DNA from 3 places in the Enterovibrio paralichthyis genome. Region 2 is predicted to be linked to each of the others. Evidence: riboswitches for the same ligand, from Rfam matches in the RefSeq annotation. Region 2 holds a riboswitch; each other region holds the start of a gene.

Region 1 (5,715 bases), on a different contig from region 2:
CTTGCTGACCGCGAATGGCGTACAAACAGTCGTGCTGGATCATGAAGCCACGCAGGTCGATAACCTTCGCCAGATCAACATCAAAAGCTACTACGGCGATGCCACGCGCCCCGAGCTTCTGCACACTGCAGGCATTGAAGAAGCCGCGCTATTGGTGGTGGCAATGGATAACCAGGAAACCACAACCGAACTGGTGGAGTACGTTCGCCATGCCTATCCCAATGTCAAAATCCTTGCCCGTGCTTATGACCGTGGGCATGCCTACAAACTGCGCGATGCCGGTGCCGATTTTATCGTCAAAGAGACCTTCCACTCTGCGCTGGAAATGGGGGCGGAGGCGCTGCGGGCATTGGGTGAGCATCCGTTTCAGGTTGAGCAGCAAAAAGATACGTTCAACCGCATTGAAAGGGATAGCTCGGAAATGCTCTACCAAAGCTTTATGGGCGGTGAAGAGAGCAAAACCTACGACACTCACTACCGCGATTTGTTTATTGAATTGGAAGAGACAATTCGCTCTGCCATGCAAAGTGACCGAATGGACAAACACAGCATGACAGAACGTGAATGGACACCACCGCCGAAAAACTACCTCGATGATTTAGAGGAACAAGCGAGTGGCGGAACCGCGTCATGATCCTGCGCACTTTCGGGGAAGATGACGCGCCATTGCTCTGTAGCTGGATACCCGATGCCCGGGCCAATTTCCTTTGGGGCGGCCCGGCCTTTTCCTATCCGCTACAAGTTGAAGCGGTGTGCGAGCACATCGCCAAACCTGAAGTAACGCCTTTTCTGCTGATAGAAGATGGAGAACCCGTTGGCTATATCGACCTGTATCAGGTGACACCGGAGGAGATCCGGCTTTGCCGGGTATTGGTCGCGCATCCGCAAAGCCGTGGAAAGGGCTGGGGCAAACAATTGGTGAAACTGGCGCTGCAGGTAGCAAAAGAAAGGAAAGCGGTAAAACGGGTCAGCCTGGCTGTATTCGACCAAAATGAAGCAGCAAAGGCCTGCTACCAATCCCTTGGCTTTAAGGTGTTGCCCGATGAAACCAAGGTGCGTCACTTTGACGAGGAAAACTGGACCTTGCTACGGATGATGAAGGTGTTTTGATACAAAGCCGCGTTTCCAGAAAGCCAGATCTCTCGTATGGATTTCTGGATTTTTTCTTTTTTAAACAGCGCGTTATGTTTCTATCTTCATATTGACTGAAAGCCATCAACAGGCGAATTGTCAGGGAGATGAAAAATGTGATCTTGGTTCAATAAATGATTTGGAGAATCGGGCAAGAAACAGAATTTTATTGTGTTGGCAGTAAATCTGAATACGATGCCGCTCCAACCACAAAGTCGGCAAACTGCTTGAAAGGGCAGGACGCAAAACTTCCGGTCTACGTGCGCATCACTAATAAGCGCATACGATAGCGGGGTCGCCATTCCAGAAAGCAGGAATGTACTTTGAGCCAGTTTGTCCGAGCGTGGTGGATAACGTGCCCGCAGCCATTTTGCTGTGAAGGCCGAAGAATAAAAATCAGCACTTGGAAAGCTCAAAATGCTCAAACTAAAAACGACTCTACTTCCGCTAACGGCGGCACTGTTCAGTGCCAGCGTTATGTCCCACGGTTACATCAGCGCTAAACAGGGCGGTGTGGCTGCAGGCCGCGCAGCACTGTGTAACGCAGCTTCTCCAACCGGCGAACAGAACACCAACTGTGGTCAGGTTCAGTGGGAACCACAAAGCGTAGAAGGCCCAGAAGGCTTCCCTGAGTTTGGCCCTGAAGACGGCAAACTGGCGAGCGCAGGCCTGATCCAATTCTCCCCGCTGGATGAACAAACCTCATCCCGCTGGGTTAAACAACCTATCAAAGCTGGAATCAACGAGTTCGAGTGGACATTCACAGCTCCACACGTTACCCGTAACTGGGAATACTACATCACCAAAGCAGACTGGAACCCGAACCAGCCACTGGCGCGTGATTCACTGGATCTGACGCCATTCTGTGTGGTGGAAGGCAACATGCAAAAGCCTCCACGCAACATGCTGCACACCTGTGACGTGCCGGCGCGTGAAGGCTATCACGTGATCCTGGCTGTGTGGGATGTGGGTGATACTGCAGCGGCGTTCTACAACGCCATCGACGTTCAGTTTGACGGCGACCTGCCAGTACAACCTGATTGGGCTCAAGCGGGTCAAATCTACCCGGGCATGAACCTGGCGCAGGGTGATGCGGTTTACACCCGTGTATTCGACGCAGAAGGTGAGCGCCCAGAGTTGTCCACCCGTGTGGAAATCGGCTCTGAGCAGGAAGGCGTAGCAAACACCTGGGCTTACAATCTGGCGAGCAAAATCAACCAGACTCAGGACAAAATCAAAGCAGGCCAACGTGGCAGCAACGGTGAATTTTCACCGGTATTCGGCGCGAACCCGGTTTACCTGAAATCAGGCAGTGGCCTGACCCGTGTTGAAGTGGGTTATGACATTGCATCTCCAGAGCCGGATTACTCGGTGTCTGTCGACGGTCTGGCAAAAGAGTACCTGATTGAAAACGGCGAAGTAGCACTGGATTACACAGTGACAGCGCAGGGCGACCTGACCGTTGAAGTGACCGTTTACAACCACGCGCAGGATGCACTGGCTTACGAGAAACTGGCGCTGGCAGACGGCACAAGCGCTGCTGTTTCTATGGTGCTGGAATCGGCGAAAGCAGGTCACCACATGCTGGTTTTCCGTGCAAAAGACGCTGAAGGCAATCTGGTTGATCAGCAAACTTTCGACTTCTTCCTGACAGAGAAGGGCGAGCAGTGTGGCACTGACCCGGATGCAGTCAACCACCCAATGTGGGACGAGTCTGCAACTTACACCGGCGGCGAGAAAGTGAGCTTCAATGGTCTGGTGTACGAAGCGAAATACTGGGTGCAGGGTGCGAAACCAGAAAGCAGCGATGCTTGGAAATTGATCAGCCAAATGCCGGTCGCTTGGGTTTCAGGTAAAGCATACAACGGCGGTGAGCAGGTGATTTTTGATGGCCACCTGTACGAAGCAAACTGGTGGGTAAATGCAAGCCCAGCCTCTGCGCCGGAAGCGTGGACAAACAAAGGTGCATTCGACTGCCAATAAGCAGACAAATAAACCACATTAAAAATAAGAAGCGCTAATTAAAAAGCTCGAAGCTAGGGTCTGTTGACCTTTGGTGGTTAAGTTTTGTTCTAGCCATAAGCGTTTTAGGCGCGGCGAGGTGTGTGCCGCCTAGTATTCTAAGCAAATACACCTCAACAAAGCATAAAACGCTTAGGGCAGAACCCTTCGGGCAGCGTTTGTGGGGACTTTCTCCTGCGTTATCGGCTTCTCATGTAGGTCAACTACACATCAAAGCCTCTGCCTTGTATAAAGCCCCCACAAACTGCTGCAAAAATCATCACCAAAGGTCAACAGACCCTGGGGGGATAGTTTCGAGCTTTTTTCTTACATAGCGTTTTACGCAAACTGATTAAACGTTTTCAGCCGGATACCAGATCACCATTCGATATCAATCGGTGTGCCGACTTTCACCAGCCTTAGAAATTCATCCATTTCCTGGTTGTCTATCGCAATACAACCGTCTGTCCAATCCTTTCCGCGTTTGATGCTGGGGTGGGGGCCTTCGCCGTTCTTCTGGCCGTGGATCATGATCTGTCCGCCGGGGTCTATCCCCAGCCTTGCTGCCCGTGCAATATCAAAGGCATTGGGATAGTTAATGCGGATTGAACGGTAGAATCCGGAACTTTCGTTGATGAAGTCGAGCGTATAGCGGCCTTCTGGCGTGCGTTTATCCCCTTCGCGTAATTTATGCCCTTTGGGGTTTGCACCCAGCGCGATGTCATACCGCTTAATCACCTTGGTACCGGCAATCAGGTACATTTTGCGTGCCGATTTATCCACTTTCACCAAATCGATGTCGTGACCAAAGGCCAGCGCCTGCCCGAAAAAGCCGGGCAGCAACAGACAAAATAGAGCGAGTAAACGGATCATAACGTCCCTGATTTTTGTTCCTGTACTGATAATTATTGGTCACTGGGCGTGACATATCCATGAAGGGGATGCAAGTGCTGTCTTTGTCGCCCAAGACCCTAATCCGGCGGAGTAAATCAGTTAACGTTGGAGAAGGGGTGTTTCATTCATTAGAAACCACAGTTTTAACAGTATGGCGTTCTCATAATGTGAGCTAGCTAGGGCGAAACCACCTCGATACAACGCTCCCAGGTAGTTTGGGTAACCTTTTCGTGACTGTCTGTGCTGGCATAAACCCAGTCCACCACTTCATAAGGTTTCGCCGCTTTTACCGGTGCATAGGTAATGTAAGCGTCCAACTTCGGAATACCCCGTGACTTGTCATCGTGTGCACCGCTCGCAATCAGGGACTTTTGAGCACACAGGTTGGCCACTTCAAGGCGTGAGGGCTGGACATTGGCGACTTTGATCGCGCACTGGTTGAAAAGCGCAACGGCGTAATCCCAACTGTTTTCGAAAGATGCCTGATACACATCTTCAATAAGGTTGATCCTGATCTTTGCCGATGCGCCACGGGCAAAGCCCGAAATCACCCGCTGTTTAGGGACGTCCCTTAACTTTTCATTTCCAACATAGTAGGCGTTGTCTGCAAGCTCAGCGCAGTAAGACATCTGGATAGCCTCTTTTTTGTTATAGAGAACCAGCGGATTAACTGTGTCAGGGTAGCTAGTACAGGCGGTTAGCGTGGTAACGAGCAGTGAACCTGCAAGTAGGTGTGAAGGAGCCATCTTACTTCCTTTTTCTGAGCTTTGGCGATCAATACAAGCGCAAGTATATCGCCTCGTCAGGGTGGGGATTTGTCAGCAAAATGAGAACCGGGGTGATTCGTAGGAGAGGTGATTAGATGTGATTGTGGAGCTTAACACAGTAATTTGGGCGATATTTAATCAAATACTATAAATACCTGCTAATAACGCATTGTCATGGGCATAATGTTTTAATTTTGTTGTCACGCATTTCTTTGTTTAATGAGTCCTGTGATAAGAAAATATACAATTTTGAGTGTTTGATGTGAAAGTCGTCATATTGGTTGTAATAATAAAAATCTCTTATTGGAGCGGATGTAAGTGCTCTCGTATACTCGGGTGAACAGTAGGGATTTAAGGGGGCGCCCCTGACTACTGAAAATAATAATTCGAATACCGAGTGTAGAGAGCAAACATGATAGATTTTTGGCCGTTGATCGGCATTGTGATAATCACAGTAGGGCTTGCGTTAAAACTGAATACCTTGTTAGTGATTTTAACGGCAGGCGTTGCCACCGGCCTTGTTGCTGACATTCCCCTGATGGATATTCTTTCCACTCTGGGTCAATCCTTTACCCAAAACCGTTACATGTCCCTTTTCATTCTCATTCTTCCGATGATTGGCATTCTTGAGCGCTTCGGTTTGCGCCAACGTGCTGAACAATTGATTGGCACGATGAAGAAAGCCTCGGTCAGCAAAATCCTGATGACTTATCTGCTGCTGCGTAAAGTGACGAACGGTATGGGACTGAGTATTGGTGGTCACCCGTCGATGATCCGTCCGCTGATCGCACCAATGGCGGAAGCGGCGGCAGAGAAGGAATCACCAAACCTGCCTGATGAAAAACGCCAGGCGATCCGTGCTCTTTCTGCAGCATCAGAAAACTTCGGTAACTTCTTCAGCCAACTTCTGTTCATCGGTACC
Region 2 (5,715 bases):
CTGGCAAATGAAACCAGCAACAATGCCCACCAAAACCCAAATAACGCTGCACCCAACAAGGTTGCAATCGCTGCGCCGGGCAGTGAAAGGGCTGTCATGGTTACATAAACGACAAAGTAGATGACACTCGCCGTCAGGAAATTTTGCGCAATGGAATCTTTCAGCGCTGCGTGTTGGGCTTTTGCGTTTTCAAGCGTAAACAGGGCGCCGAGATCAAAAGCAAACCAAGTAATGAATATGGCTGCGATGACGACAAGAATAGCTAACTTCTTTGTGTTCATTTCCTATCCCTATAAATAACAGTCGTTGTTCTGGGTGGCTGTTTCGAAATGCTGGTTTAACTATGGCAAAAAATCCCTAATGCCTGCAGGTAACTACTTAAATTTCTGGGTATTAGGCAGATAAATTATAAGTAATGTGACCTTGTAGGGTGTCCGTGACCGGCAAGCCGCTTTTACCACTCTGTAGCGTTTGTGAGGATACGTATACATAAATGACCGGGAGCATACGGATTTGATTGCAGGCGCTTTGATATTTTATCGAAGAACACAGAAAGATTGGCGATAGGGATTGTCATGCACACTGTGATAAACGCTTCAATAACAAGCAGTATGTATTTTACAGACAGTATTTTGTGTATTGGATAGCCAATAAGGCCAGTGGAATGAGTGCCAGCGTCGTCGTGCCCGAAATGTGATAGTTACGGTGCCAGTAGCTACGTTGGGCAAAACTGTTCAGCCTGAGCCCCCAAATGACAACCAACGCATTAACGGCAAAAAAGACGATCACTAGAATGGTCAGGAATGAGGGAGCAAAGGTACCGTGCGCGCTGGCATAGTAAAATGAAAGTGGCAAAAAGAAACAGCCAAAAACTGTCCATTTGAACCGACGAGGCCACTTCCGGAAATGGTCCCGGAATATGCGGTCAACTTGGTCTGGAAAAGGTTTGTTGTAATGCATCTTATTGTTGCCATTAATCTATCTCCTCTTTTGGCATAGCTCAGAAAGTGATGATCTGATAATCAGAAGCATAATTTCCGTTCTGTATATGTGATGATTGTCACATTAATGAGACTTATGAAGTTTTGCCATCGTTTCTTCGCGTTCACCTAATCAGTCTCTATTTTTATTAAGTATCGTGGTCAAATCCCCGCTGTTAAAGCTTTCGCCTATGGCAAACTTTTCCATTTCATCTTCAAAAGGGACGCAGATTGAGGGCAATAAATGTTTTCAAAACGGCATACGGTTAGTGATTGGTGTTAAGGGGGATAAATGTGGGGGTAATCAAAAAAACAGCCAATGGCGGGAAAAGCACATTGGCTGTTTTTGGGGAGTTGTTGGTGAGGCTTTTACTGTTGGAGTGTTTCTAACAGTTCATTGCGGCGCTGTGGAGTGATGACAGACCAGTGTTTCCCCTCAATTGCACCTTCGAGTGCCCACAAAAGCTCGATACTCAGGTTATCGCTGTGTGACTCTTGTAGCGCTTTATAAGCACGCACTGCGCCCGCACGCTGCAGTTCTTCGACAGAGTCGATTCCTGCTTTTTTTAGCATGCGTTCTGTTGCTAGGCGAAGGTTGGGAAGATCTTTGATACGTGTAGGCGCAGCCGTCTTCTTTTCCTGTTGATCTTCCCTGGAAATTGACAGCGCCTTCTTGGCGTGACTCATCATGAGTTCAGACTGTTCCCACCAATTCTCGGGCACAGCGTAGTATTTAGTGACAACTGGAAAACCACGTTTTTTGTAAACGTATGGGGTCATTGCCAGTTTCTTGAATTCTGACAGATTACCGCTGCCTGCCCGAAGGTGGAGCTGATCATTCACGACAAGCGCGAACATTGTCTCGTCGCAAAAAACACCAAATCCGCCAAACATAGAACGGGATTTGATTTTGCCCAGACATTCGAAGAACTTCAGTGTGTTTTTTAGAGTAGGTTTATCCATGTGACTTATTCTCAATCAATACGTTCCTGGATGAATGGTCAAGGAGTAACGTAGCAAAGCGAATTCAGAGAATTGTCAACGAACCGGGTGAACCGGGCTTTGAAATGCTAACGTCATCGGTAACCCCGCTACCATCACCGTTGAAGTTATCGTCGGTGTGAGGCCGGAAGCTTTGCGTCCCACGCTTTCGCCGTGGTTTGCCTTTTCTTAACATGATTTAGCTTAACCGAATCATGTCATTTTGTCGTTATTGCTGGTCTAGCAAAGTGTGATCTTGGTTCAGATAGAGCGTTATTGATACGTCTAAAAATAAAGGGTTCCTCTTGTTATAGAAGAATTTTTGTCCGTTTCACCCAATTCGTTAATCTGAATAAGGGTAGCACTAGAAAACTGGGCATTTTAGCGATTTTGAGCTTTGTCGCAACAATAAGATTCCAATTTTCATAAAACTTGCAAAAAACAAAAAAGCCCGAGTGTAATCTCGGGCTTTTTGATGTAATTTTGCACGAAGTGCGCCGATTAGTTGTTCAAGTTTTTCACTGAACGGCGCACCACCAGTTCTGGCTGCATTTCGAAAATTTGTTGCTTGTTTTCTTTGTTCGCCAAACGCTCCATCAGCAACTTGATGGCGGTTTTACCCAGTCGGTTTTTCGGCTGGTGGATGGTCGTCAAAGGCGGCGAGAAGAAGCCTGCCAGATCAATGTTGTCGTAGCCAATCACAGAAATGTCGTTCGGCACATCCAAACCGGCTTGTCTGAACGTACTGATTGCCGCCAACGCCATGATGTCGTTAAAGCAGAACACAGCCGTAGGGCGGTCTTTCTGCGCGATCAGCTTATTTGTCGCCTCAACTGCTGAGTCACATTCAAAGTCTGCTTCAACAATCCACTCAGGGTGATAGGTCAAACCGGCTTCTTCCAACGCACGGCGGAAACCTTGCAGGCGCTCCTGGCAGGTCAGTTTGTCCATTTGGCCGGAGATACAACCGATTTTGGTGTGGCCGTTTTCGATGAAATGTTTCGTCGCAATGTAGCCACCCAGCTCAGCGTTATCCTGAATACAGTCGGTATTCACGTGCTGGGTACCCCAGTCCATCACGACCATTGGCAGATCCGCTTTTTTCTCCAGCAGTGCCAGCAGTTCTTCATTCAGGTCTGAACACATAACCAACAGGCCATCAACGCGCTTCTCAGCCAGCATGCGCAGGTAATCGCGCTGTTTTGCCAGGTTGCCTTCGGTGTTACAAAGGATCAGGGTGTAGCCTTCGTTGTAGCAATATTCTTCAACGCCATGTACCACTTCCGCAAAGAATGGGTTTGTGGATTTGGTTACCAGCATGCCAATGGTGCGGGTAGAGTTACATTTCAGACTGCGCGCGACGGCGCTTGGTGCGTAATTCAGTTCATCAACTGCCGCCCATACTTTTGTAGTGGTGTTCTCGGCCACAAAACGTGTCTTATTGATCACGTGCGAAACGGTGGTGGTCGAGACACCTGCGAGACGAGCGACGTCTTTAATTGTTGCCATTCGGTAATCTTCTTATCGTTTTCATTGGCAGCGTATGAATTGTCAGGTGCTGCACATGTTTACGCCGCTTTCAATCAGCGGCGTACAATTCCGGCTATGTCACCGGCTTCAGGTTCATTTAGCTTGGGAGATGCGCTTCATTCCCCGATATCAATGCAAACCATGATGCTGTATGCACAGGGCCGGATAACGGCAATTGGGGGCAGGGCAATCTCGCGAGGCAGTTACTTGAGTCTGGTGTAATTCTCAGGAAATATCTCAATGCCAATCGCTTGCGTTCACAGTTTAATGGCTACCGCCACTTGTCGCAATTATTCTATTTCAGCAAGGTAAATAAGCTTGATGGTGGTCAAGCAATTTCGGGCTAGCTAAATGAATTCTTTAAAATAAAAAAGCCGGGTAATAACCCGGCTGATTGTTTGGGTAAATAATTTATTCGCCTTTGAGGAAGGCTAAGTCCAGTTTGATAAAGCTGACCAGCAGATTACCTGCCGCTTTATAGAAGCCAAATTGGTCAAACTGGTTAAGGGTGCTTTGGAATTGTTCAATCCAAGGCATCACCATGGTTTCCAGAAAACGCTGTTGCTCTTGCATCACCGCTTCTTGTTTTTCTTCGTCTTCTTCTTTATTTGCCAGAATGACGAGATTACCCATGAAATCCAAAACCACGGCCAGATGGTCGAAAGGTTCGTTGAAATCTTTACGCTGGGCAATGCCGTAACTTTCCATCCATTTACCCATTTCCTGCGCTGGCTTGTCATTCAAAAGACCAGATTCGCCAATATAGATAGAGGCGTAGGGCAGGGCACCGGTTTTCGGCGTGCTCAGGAACAGGCCGCAGAAATCGGCCGCCAGCTCCAGTTGGGCATCCTGACGTGTTTTCAGTTTTGCCAGTGCTTCACGAAGCCCGGCTACGGGTGTACTCAGTTCGCCTGTCATGGCCAGCACGGAGAAATAGTTATCCATGTCAGCGCCGTGGTAGTTGTTCAGGTCGTCCTGCGTTAACTCGGTGGCGAACAGTGATGACATCCACCAGTAGAATTCGGCACGTTGCTCGTTAATGGCAATAAATTCTTGCATTGTCATTCCGTTTTTCGATAAGCGTTAGAGTGTATACCCAAGCAGCCTGTAGAAAGAGGACACTTGGGTATAAGCCCTTCAAGTGTATATAAGTTAGAGTAAAAAAGGGCAGCTTAGCTGCCCTTTTTCTTCACACTGTCTCTTATGCGATATCCATCGCTGGGAACAGTGGGTTAACATCGCTAACTTCAGTCGGGCCGCTGAAGCCAGTGACTGCGGGTACTTTGCCGGTGAATTTCTCAATCTCAACCAGTGCGGTGTGCGCAGAAGTTGCCTGAGCCAGCTTAGAAGTACCGATATCCATGGTCAGTACGTTTGGATCGCCGTAAGTACACAGGGTACCTGGCTTGCCACCTTCCAGCGGAGAGTACCATGCACCTTCTTCGATACGACAAACGCCTGCTTTGTAGTCGTCAGTCACGACTGCACCTGCCAGTACCTGACCACGGTCGTTAAACACGCGTACCAGATCGCCAGACTTGATGCCACGCGCCGCTGCGTCTGCAGAGCTGATGTAGCAAGGCTCGCGGCCAGCAACAGTGTAAGTACCACGGAAGTCGTCAGAAGAACACAGCTGCGAGTGCAGACGGTAGTTCGGGTGACAGCTTTGCATGTGCAGCGGGTACTTGTTCGACTTAGGACCACCGTGACTACGTTCCACTTTCTCGAACCACATTGGGTGGCCCTGACAGTCGTCGTAACCCATGTCAGCGATAGTCTTACAGTAGATTTCGATAAGGCCAGTCGCGGTTCCCAGTGGCTCCAGATCCGGTTCTTTACGGAACGCTGAGTGACGAACCCACTCGGTACCTTCTGGGAACGCAATGAATTGCTCTTCTTCCCAGAATTTAACGAAGTTAGGCATACGAACACCGATACCACGGCCTTGCAGACGCGCACCGTTGTAGATCTCTTCGATCCATTCCATTTTAGTCTTGCCGCCGGTGAAGGCTTCTTCACGACCGAAACGGCTGCACAGCTCACGGAAGATATCGAAGTCGTCTTTCGCTTCAAACATTGGCTCAACGATTTGTTTCATCGCGATGATGCCTTTGTTTGAGTGGTTACCGAATGAATCGATGTCGTTACGCTCGTAAGTCGTGGTCGCTGGCAGAACGATGTCTGCGAAGCGGCAGCTTGCTGTCCACTGGTGGTCGATAGAAAC
Region 3 (5,715 bases), on a different contig from region 2:
TACTTTCAGGAGACTCTGCCACCAGAAAACCGCCGTCGTGATTCCGTGTTGAAAAGCTATCACCACGTGATGAGCAACCGCCAGTTCCAGGGCTATTTGATCAGCCTGATTGCCATTTTCTCAGGTATTTCGGTGTTTGAAGCCGCAGCGGGTGTGCTTTTGGGCAGTACGCTGGGCTTGAGTGCAACCACGGTGAGCCTGCTGTTTGTTTTGCCGCTGCCGGGTTTTATGCTGGGTTCATGGCTGTCGAGTGTGATTGAGCAGAAACTCTCAGCGTCAAAATCTCTGATGATTGGTTCAGTGGTTTTGCTGGCGGGTGCACTGACGGTGTTCGTGCCGGGTTACTTTGTCAATGTCACAGTCGAAACCCTGATTGGCGGTGCTTTTGTCTACTTTACTGGTGCAGGCATCCTGTTCCCGGCCGCAACTACCGGCGCAATTTCACCATTCCCACGCCATGCGGGCACAGCGGGTGCGGTAATGGGCGGTGTTCAAAATATGTCGGCAGGTCTGTTTACCCTGTTGGCGGCGCAGATGAACGTAAACAACCAGTTCTCACTGGGTGCGATCCTGTTGGCGATGGCGATCGTTTCTGGTGTTGGCCTGATGTTGTGCCGTAGGAAAAATATCGCACCTGATGTTCCGGTTATTGTGTAATGGTCCGGAATAACCATCTATTTTAACGCAGTGATATCAATATATATCACTGCGTTTTTCATTCTGCATGCACCTGATACAGATCAATGCATCTGTGTAAATGCAAAAATAGATAAATAAATATTTGCGACATCGATCAAATTGGTGCAGTCTGTACCGCCTGTAGCGGCGTCTGAATGGGAATGGAGGACCAGCAAGTCCCGCATAGAACCTTCAGATAGGCGGTACAAACGAAATGAATGCAAACAAACAGTCGGAATGGCTGGGTCATCCTCGTGGATTGTTTCTGCTGTGTGGCACAGAGCTTTGGGAACGATTCTCCTTCTACGCAATGCGCGCCATTCTGGTGCTTTACCTCACTGATAAGACCATCAACGGCGGTCTGGGCTGGACGACCCAGGATGCGCTGAACCTCTACGGTATCTACACAGGTCTGGTTTACCTTACACCTGTACTCGGTGGTTGGCTGGCAGATAATTTCCTTGGACAGCGTCGTTCCATCATCATTGGTGGTGCATTGATGGCTATTGGCCAATTTACGCTGGCGCTGCCAAACAGTTTCATTAACCCTTATGAACTGCAAGCCTTCTACGTTGGTCTCGCCTTTCTGATCGTGGGTAACGGCCTCTTTAAGCCAAATATTTCTACCATGGTTGGTCAGCTGTATGGGGAAGGGGATAACCGTCGTGACGGCGCGTTCACCATCTTCTATATGGGTATCAACCTGGGTTCTCTGCTGGCAGGTATCATTGCCGGTACGGCATCTACCCATTACGGCTGGAAAGCAGGTTTCCTGTGTGCCGGTATCGGTATGCTGTTGTCACTGGTTATCCAGTTGGTTTTCGCCAACCGCTACCTGGGTAAGATCGGTGTTGCGCCGGCTGCAAAAGCAGCAATGGACGAATCTGGCAGCAACAAGAAACAGCCACTGACAAAAGTAGAACGCGATCGCCTGAAAGTGATCGTGGTGATGAGCATGTTTGTGATCATCTTCTGGGCAGGGTTCGAGCAGGCAGGCGGCCTGATGAACATCTACTCACAGGAATACACCAACCGCATGATCGGCAGTTTTGAAGTGCCTGCGGCATGGTTCCAGTCACTGAACCCTGCATTCATCATTATCTTTGCACCACTGCTGGCTGTACTTTGGCGCCGTATGGGCTCGAGCGAGCCAAGCTCACCAATCAAATTCGCGATGGCGATGGGCTTCCTGGCACTGGGCTTCGTGTGCATGGTCGGTGCAGCGATGCAGCAGGGCGGCGATATGTCCGTGAAGGCATCCATGTGGTGGCTGGTTGGCGCATACTTCTTCCATACTTTGGGTGAACTGTGTTTATCACCGATCGGTCTTTCGCTGATCACCAAACTGGCTCCGCTTCGTCTTATGTCAGTCATGATGGGTACCTGGTTCTGTGCCAACGCAGTTGCTAACTATGTTGCCGGTCTGGTCGGTAGCCATGTGGGTGATGCAGGTCCTCTGGCTATCTTCGGTGGTATCGCTGTCACTGCGGGTATTGCTGGTCTGTTGCTGGTGCTTTGCTCAAGCAAACTCGTCGACTGGATGCATGGTGCGGAAGGCGTCAGCAAACAGAACTCTGACGCAAACCTGACAGAGAAACCGGTCACTGCAGCCTAAACTGTAGACAATCAATAACGCTAAACCGCTTGGAGATCCGAGCGGTTTTGGCGTGTCTAGACCATGCCCAGTAAATTGTCACTTGTGTGGCAGTTTTTAACACCTTATTCACGCAAAAGTACGATTCTCTCTCCCCGTCCTTAGTGTTATGTCTTAACTCTTAATTCATACACGCCCTGATTCATGCTCATCTAGCGTCTTATATTCCCATTATTTGCTTTCTGAACGCTTGCTGCGGCGGATCTGTTCAGCCAACCTGATTGCTCAAAAGTACTCGTTTCAGCGGCTCTTTGACTTGGTCTGGGCAATGAGGCGAGCTTTGACAGTGACTAAATTTTTTTGAGCGAAAGCCAAACCAACCGCAAGGTTGGGACGGAAAGTCCAGGGTCTCCAGTTTCACAGTAGGAGATAGCCGGTCTGCCTCTTCTTCGGTTAGCAATAAGAGGATCATTGAATGTCTAACTTATACGGTACGTCAGGCGGCGAAACGCTGAACGGCACGCTGGATGATGATTATATTGAAGGGCGTGATGGCGACGACGTGATTTATGGGGACGTCGATGGCTCGTCGGGCAACAATTACCTGGGCGCGGTGTTCGTCATGGGCGTTGACTTTACGGCCAGCAGCGGCGATTTCCACACCTTCTGTTTTCCTCCTACCCTAAACTTTGCTGGCTCTACCACAGACGTTACGTTCAATGATGATGATGGCCAGTTCAACGGCGATGATATCTGCAATGAATACTCTGATGATGCGACACAAACCGTAGAGCTGGGTGGCCAAACCTATGATGCCAATGTTGATTATCAGCTCCAGTACACAGACACCAGCGGGAATGTTTACACATTCGCTGTGGTGGATATTGATGCCGACTACAACGGCAACCACTACAACAACCTTGGCGAAAACGGCAAGATCCTGATCCAGATTGGTGGCCCGGAAATTGCCGCTTCTACCCAGCTTTCCTTGGTTGCTGACTCATTCCAAAACATCAGTAGCTTGGATTACTCTTCATTCACCGAGCAGGGCACCACAGATCCTTCCATCGGCGGTGATGATGACATCACCGCCGGTAACGGTGATGATGTAGTGCATGGTAACGGCGGTAACGACTACATTGAAGGCGACAATGGCCGCGATGAACTGTACGGCGATGACGGTGATGACATCATCTACGGTAACACGGCTTCACCTAACTATGGTGCCAATCCGACCGTTAAAGCTTTCCTGTTGAACGACAGCTTTACCACGCCATACGGCGGTGAGTTCCATACCTCCTGTTTCCCGCCCAAACTGGCGTTTGATGGCAGCTGCGTGGAAGTGACGTTTAATGACGATGATGGCGCACTGAATGGCGATGATATCTGTAATGAATACTCAGACGATGCCAACCAGACTGTCACCATCAATGGTCAAACCTATTCCGCCAACGTGGATTACACCCTCACGTATTGCGATTCTCAGGGCAATTACTACAAGTTTGCCATCATTGATGTTGATCTGGATGGCAACGGCCACTACTACAATAACCTGACTGAAAACGGCAATCTGTTGATCCAACTTGAAGGCCCAGAAATTACGCCAGATACCCAGCTTTCACTGGTTTCCAACTCGTTCCAGAATCTCAGCCAGATCGACTACAGCACCATTTCTGAAGATGTGGTCGAGTTCACCAACGATGAAGACTACATCGACGGCGGTAAGGGTAACGACACCATTTACGGCCAGTGGGGCGATGATACGCTGCTGGGCGGCGAGGGTGATGATGTGATCTGGGGTGGTCAGATTACCCGCCAGAAAGTGGAAGGTGAGCCCACCACTACTGTGTTTGTGCTGGGTGATGATTTCACCACACCACAAGGCGGCGAATTCCATACCTCCTGTTTCCCACCATCACTGGCATTTGACGGCAACAGCACCGAAGTGACATTCCAGGATGACGATGGCCTGCTCAACGGCGATGATATCTGCAATGAATACTCGGATGATTCGTCGCAAACCGTCACCTACAACGGCCAGACCTATCCGGTGAATGTGGATTACACGCTGATCTACTGTGATGCGCAGGGTAACTACTACAAGTTCGCCATCCTCGACCTGGATATGGACGGTACGGGGAACCACTACAACAACGTGGGTGAAAACGGCAAACTGCTGATCCAACTGGAAGGGCCCGAAATCACAGCGGGTACCCAATTGTCACTGGTGGCGAATTCTTACCAGAACCTGTCTTCGCTGAACTACGACGATTTCACTAACACCACCGAAGAGATCATTGTCAGCGACAAAGACATTATCCACGGTAACGAAGGTAATGACACCGTGTACGGTGGCGATGATGATGACCACATCTACGGCGATGAAGGGGACGATATCCTTTACGGCCAGAAAGGTGATGACATCATTGAAGGTGGCGACGGCAACGACAAACTGTATGGCGGTACCGGCAAAGATACCCTCCTAGGCGGTGCTGGCGATGACTATCTGGACGGTGGTACCGGCAGTGACGTGCGTATTGACGGTGGCACTGGCGTCGATGAATACCGCGGCAGTGCGGGTCAGGATGTCTTTATCTTCGATGAGAACGACTTCGTTGGCCTGACAGAAACCGTCAACGGCCAGACTCGCAACAAGTTCATGTACAACGCCGATAACGGCTTTGACCAGACGATTGTTGAAGGCGATGCGACCGTCGATTTCACTGGTGATCGTTACCAGTCTGATTCCAGCGTAACCGGTAATGTCATGTCGAATATCGAAGCAGTGCTGGGCGATGAAGGCGATCAGGATGTCTACATCAACCCGAACGAAGTGTTCCGTCAGGGTGACGAGCCTTTCGGCGAAGACTTCAACGGTGCAGCGCCAGATTGGCATGGCTTTGTCGCCCACCTTGGCGCCGGTGATGACAGCTTCAATCTGGAAGGTTCACCTTGGAGTTTTGATGCAGGTGGCACGGTAAATGCGCCACTGTCTGCGGAAATGATCAGCATTCTCGGCCTGAGCAATGCACAGGTTGGTGAATTGAATGCTTATGTCTTCCAGCATGATACCAACGCTGACTGGACCATCACCATCTGGACAGATGCAGAGTCTGTTACCCTGAACGGGACGGACATCATCTAATTATTTGCGGTGATACAAAAAGGCGGCTTGCTGATGCAAGCCGCCTTTTTCTTCTATATCTTTTTCTGCTCTTTCTGCTCTTTCTGCTTTCTCTGCTTTCTCTGCTTTTTACGGCGGCAATTTAGCCGTTTGGCTCATGCTCAAGGTAGAGCACGGTAGCGGCAACACGGGATTCGACCCCGAGTTTTTTCAGCAGGTTTTTTAGGTGTACCTTTACCGTTGCTTCTGAAATATAGAGAGATTCAGCAATCTGGCGGTTGCGCAGCCCTTTGGCGACTTGCTGCAGGATCTGACGTTC

What was found. A riboswitch is a leader RNA that binds a small molecule or an ion and turns the genes downstream of it on or off. The one in region 2 is predicted to bind cyclic di-GMP.
Region 1: linked by a shared signal. The riboswitch ahead of gbpA (N-acetylglucosamine-binding protein GbpA) and the one ahead of KU854_RS17505 (TfoX/Sxy family DNA transformation protein) in region 2 are both predicted to bind cyclic di-GMP.
Region 3: linked by a shared signal. The riboswitch ahead of KU854_RS16265 (calcium-binding protein) and the one ahead of KU854_RS17505 (TfoX/Sxy family DNA transformation protein) in region 2 are both predicted to bind cyclic di-GMP.

Annotation. Positions count from the first base shown of each region.
Region 1 covers NZ_JAHUTS010000001.1:35,498-41,212, forward strand. The annotation lists gene KU854_RS00155 (monovalent cation:proton antiporter-2 (CPA2) family protein) at 1-634, shown strand, start outside; gene KU854_RS00160 (GNAT family N-acetyltransferase) at 631-1,110, shown strand; cyclic di-GMP riboswitch class I at 1,339-1,434, shown strand; gene gbpA (N-acetylglucosamine-binding protein GbpA) at 1,549-3,114, shown strand; gene KU854_RS00170 (L,D-transpeptidase family protein) at 3,511-4,005, opposite strand; gene KU854_RS00175 (hypothetical protein) at 4,203-4,772, opposite strand; gene KU854_RS00180 (DUF969 domain-containing protein) at 5,206-5,715, shown strand, end outside.
Region 2 covers NZ_JAHUTS010000017.1:15,051-20,765, reverse strand. The annotation lists gene lpdA (dihydrolipoyl dehydrogenase) at 1-281, opposite strand, end outside; gene KU854_RS17510 (hypothetical protein) at 619-855, opposite strand; gene KU854_RS17505 (TfoX/Sxy family DNA transformation protein) at 1,350-1,943, opposite strand; cyclic di-GMP riboswitch class I at 2,059-2,155, opposite strand; gene purR (HTH-type transcriptional repressor PurR) at 2,463-3,470, opposite strand; gene torD (molecular chaperone TorD) at 3,903-4,550, opposite strand; gene torA (trimethylamine-N-oxide reductase TorA) at 4,693-5,715, opposite strand, start outside.
Region 3 covers NZ_JAHUTS010000014.1:99,396-105,110, reverse strand. The annotation lists gene emrD (multidrug efflux MFS transporter EmrD) at 1-657, shown strand, start outside; gene KU854_RS16270 (peptide MFS transporter) at 893-2,293, shown strand; cyclic di-GMP riboswitch class I at 2,633-2,718, shown strand; gene KU854_RS16265 (calcium-binding protein) at 2,748-5,417, shown strand; gene KU854_RS16260 (response regulator) at 5,539-5,715, opposite strand, start outside.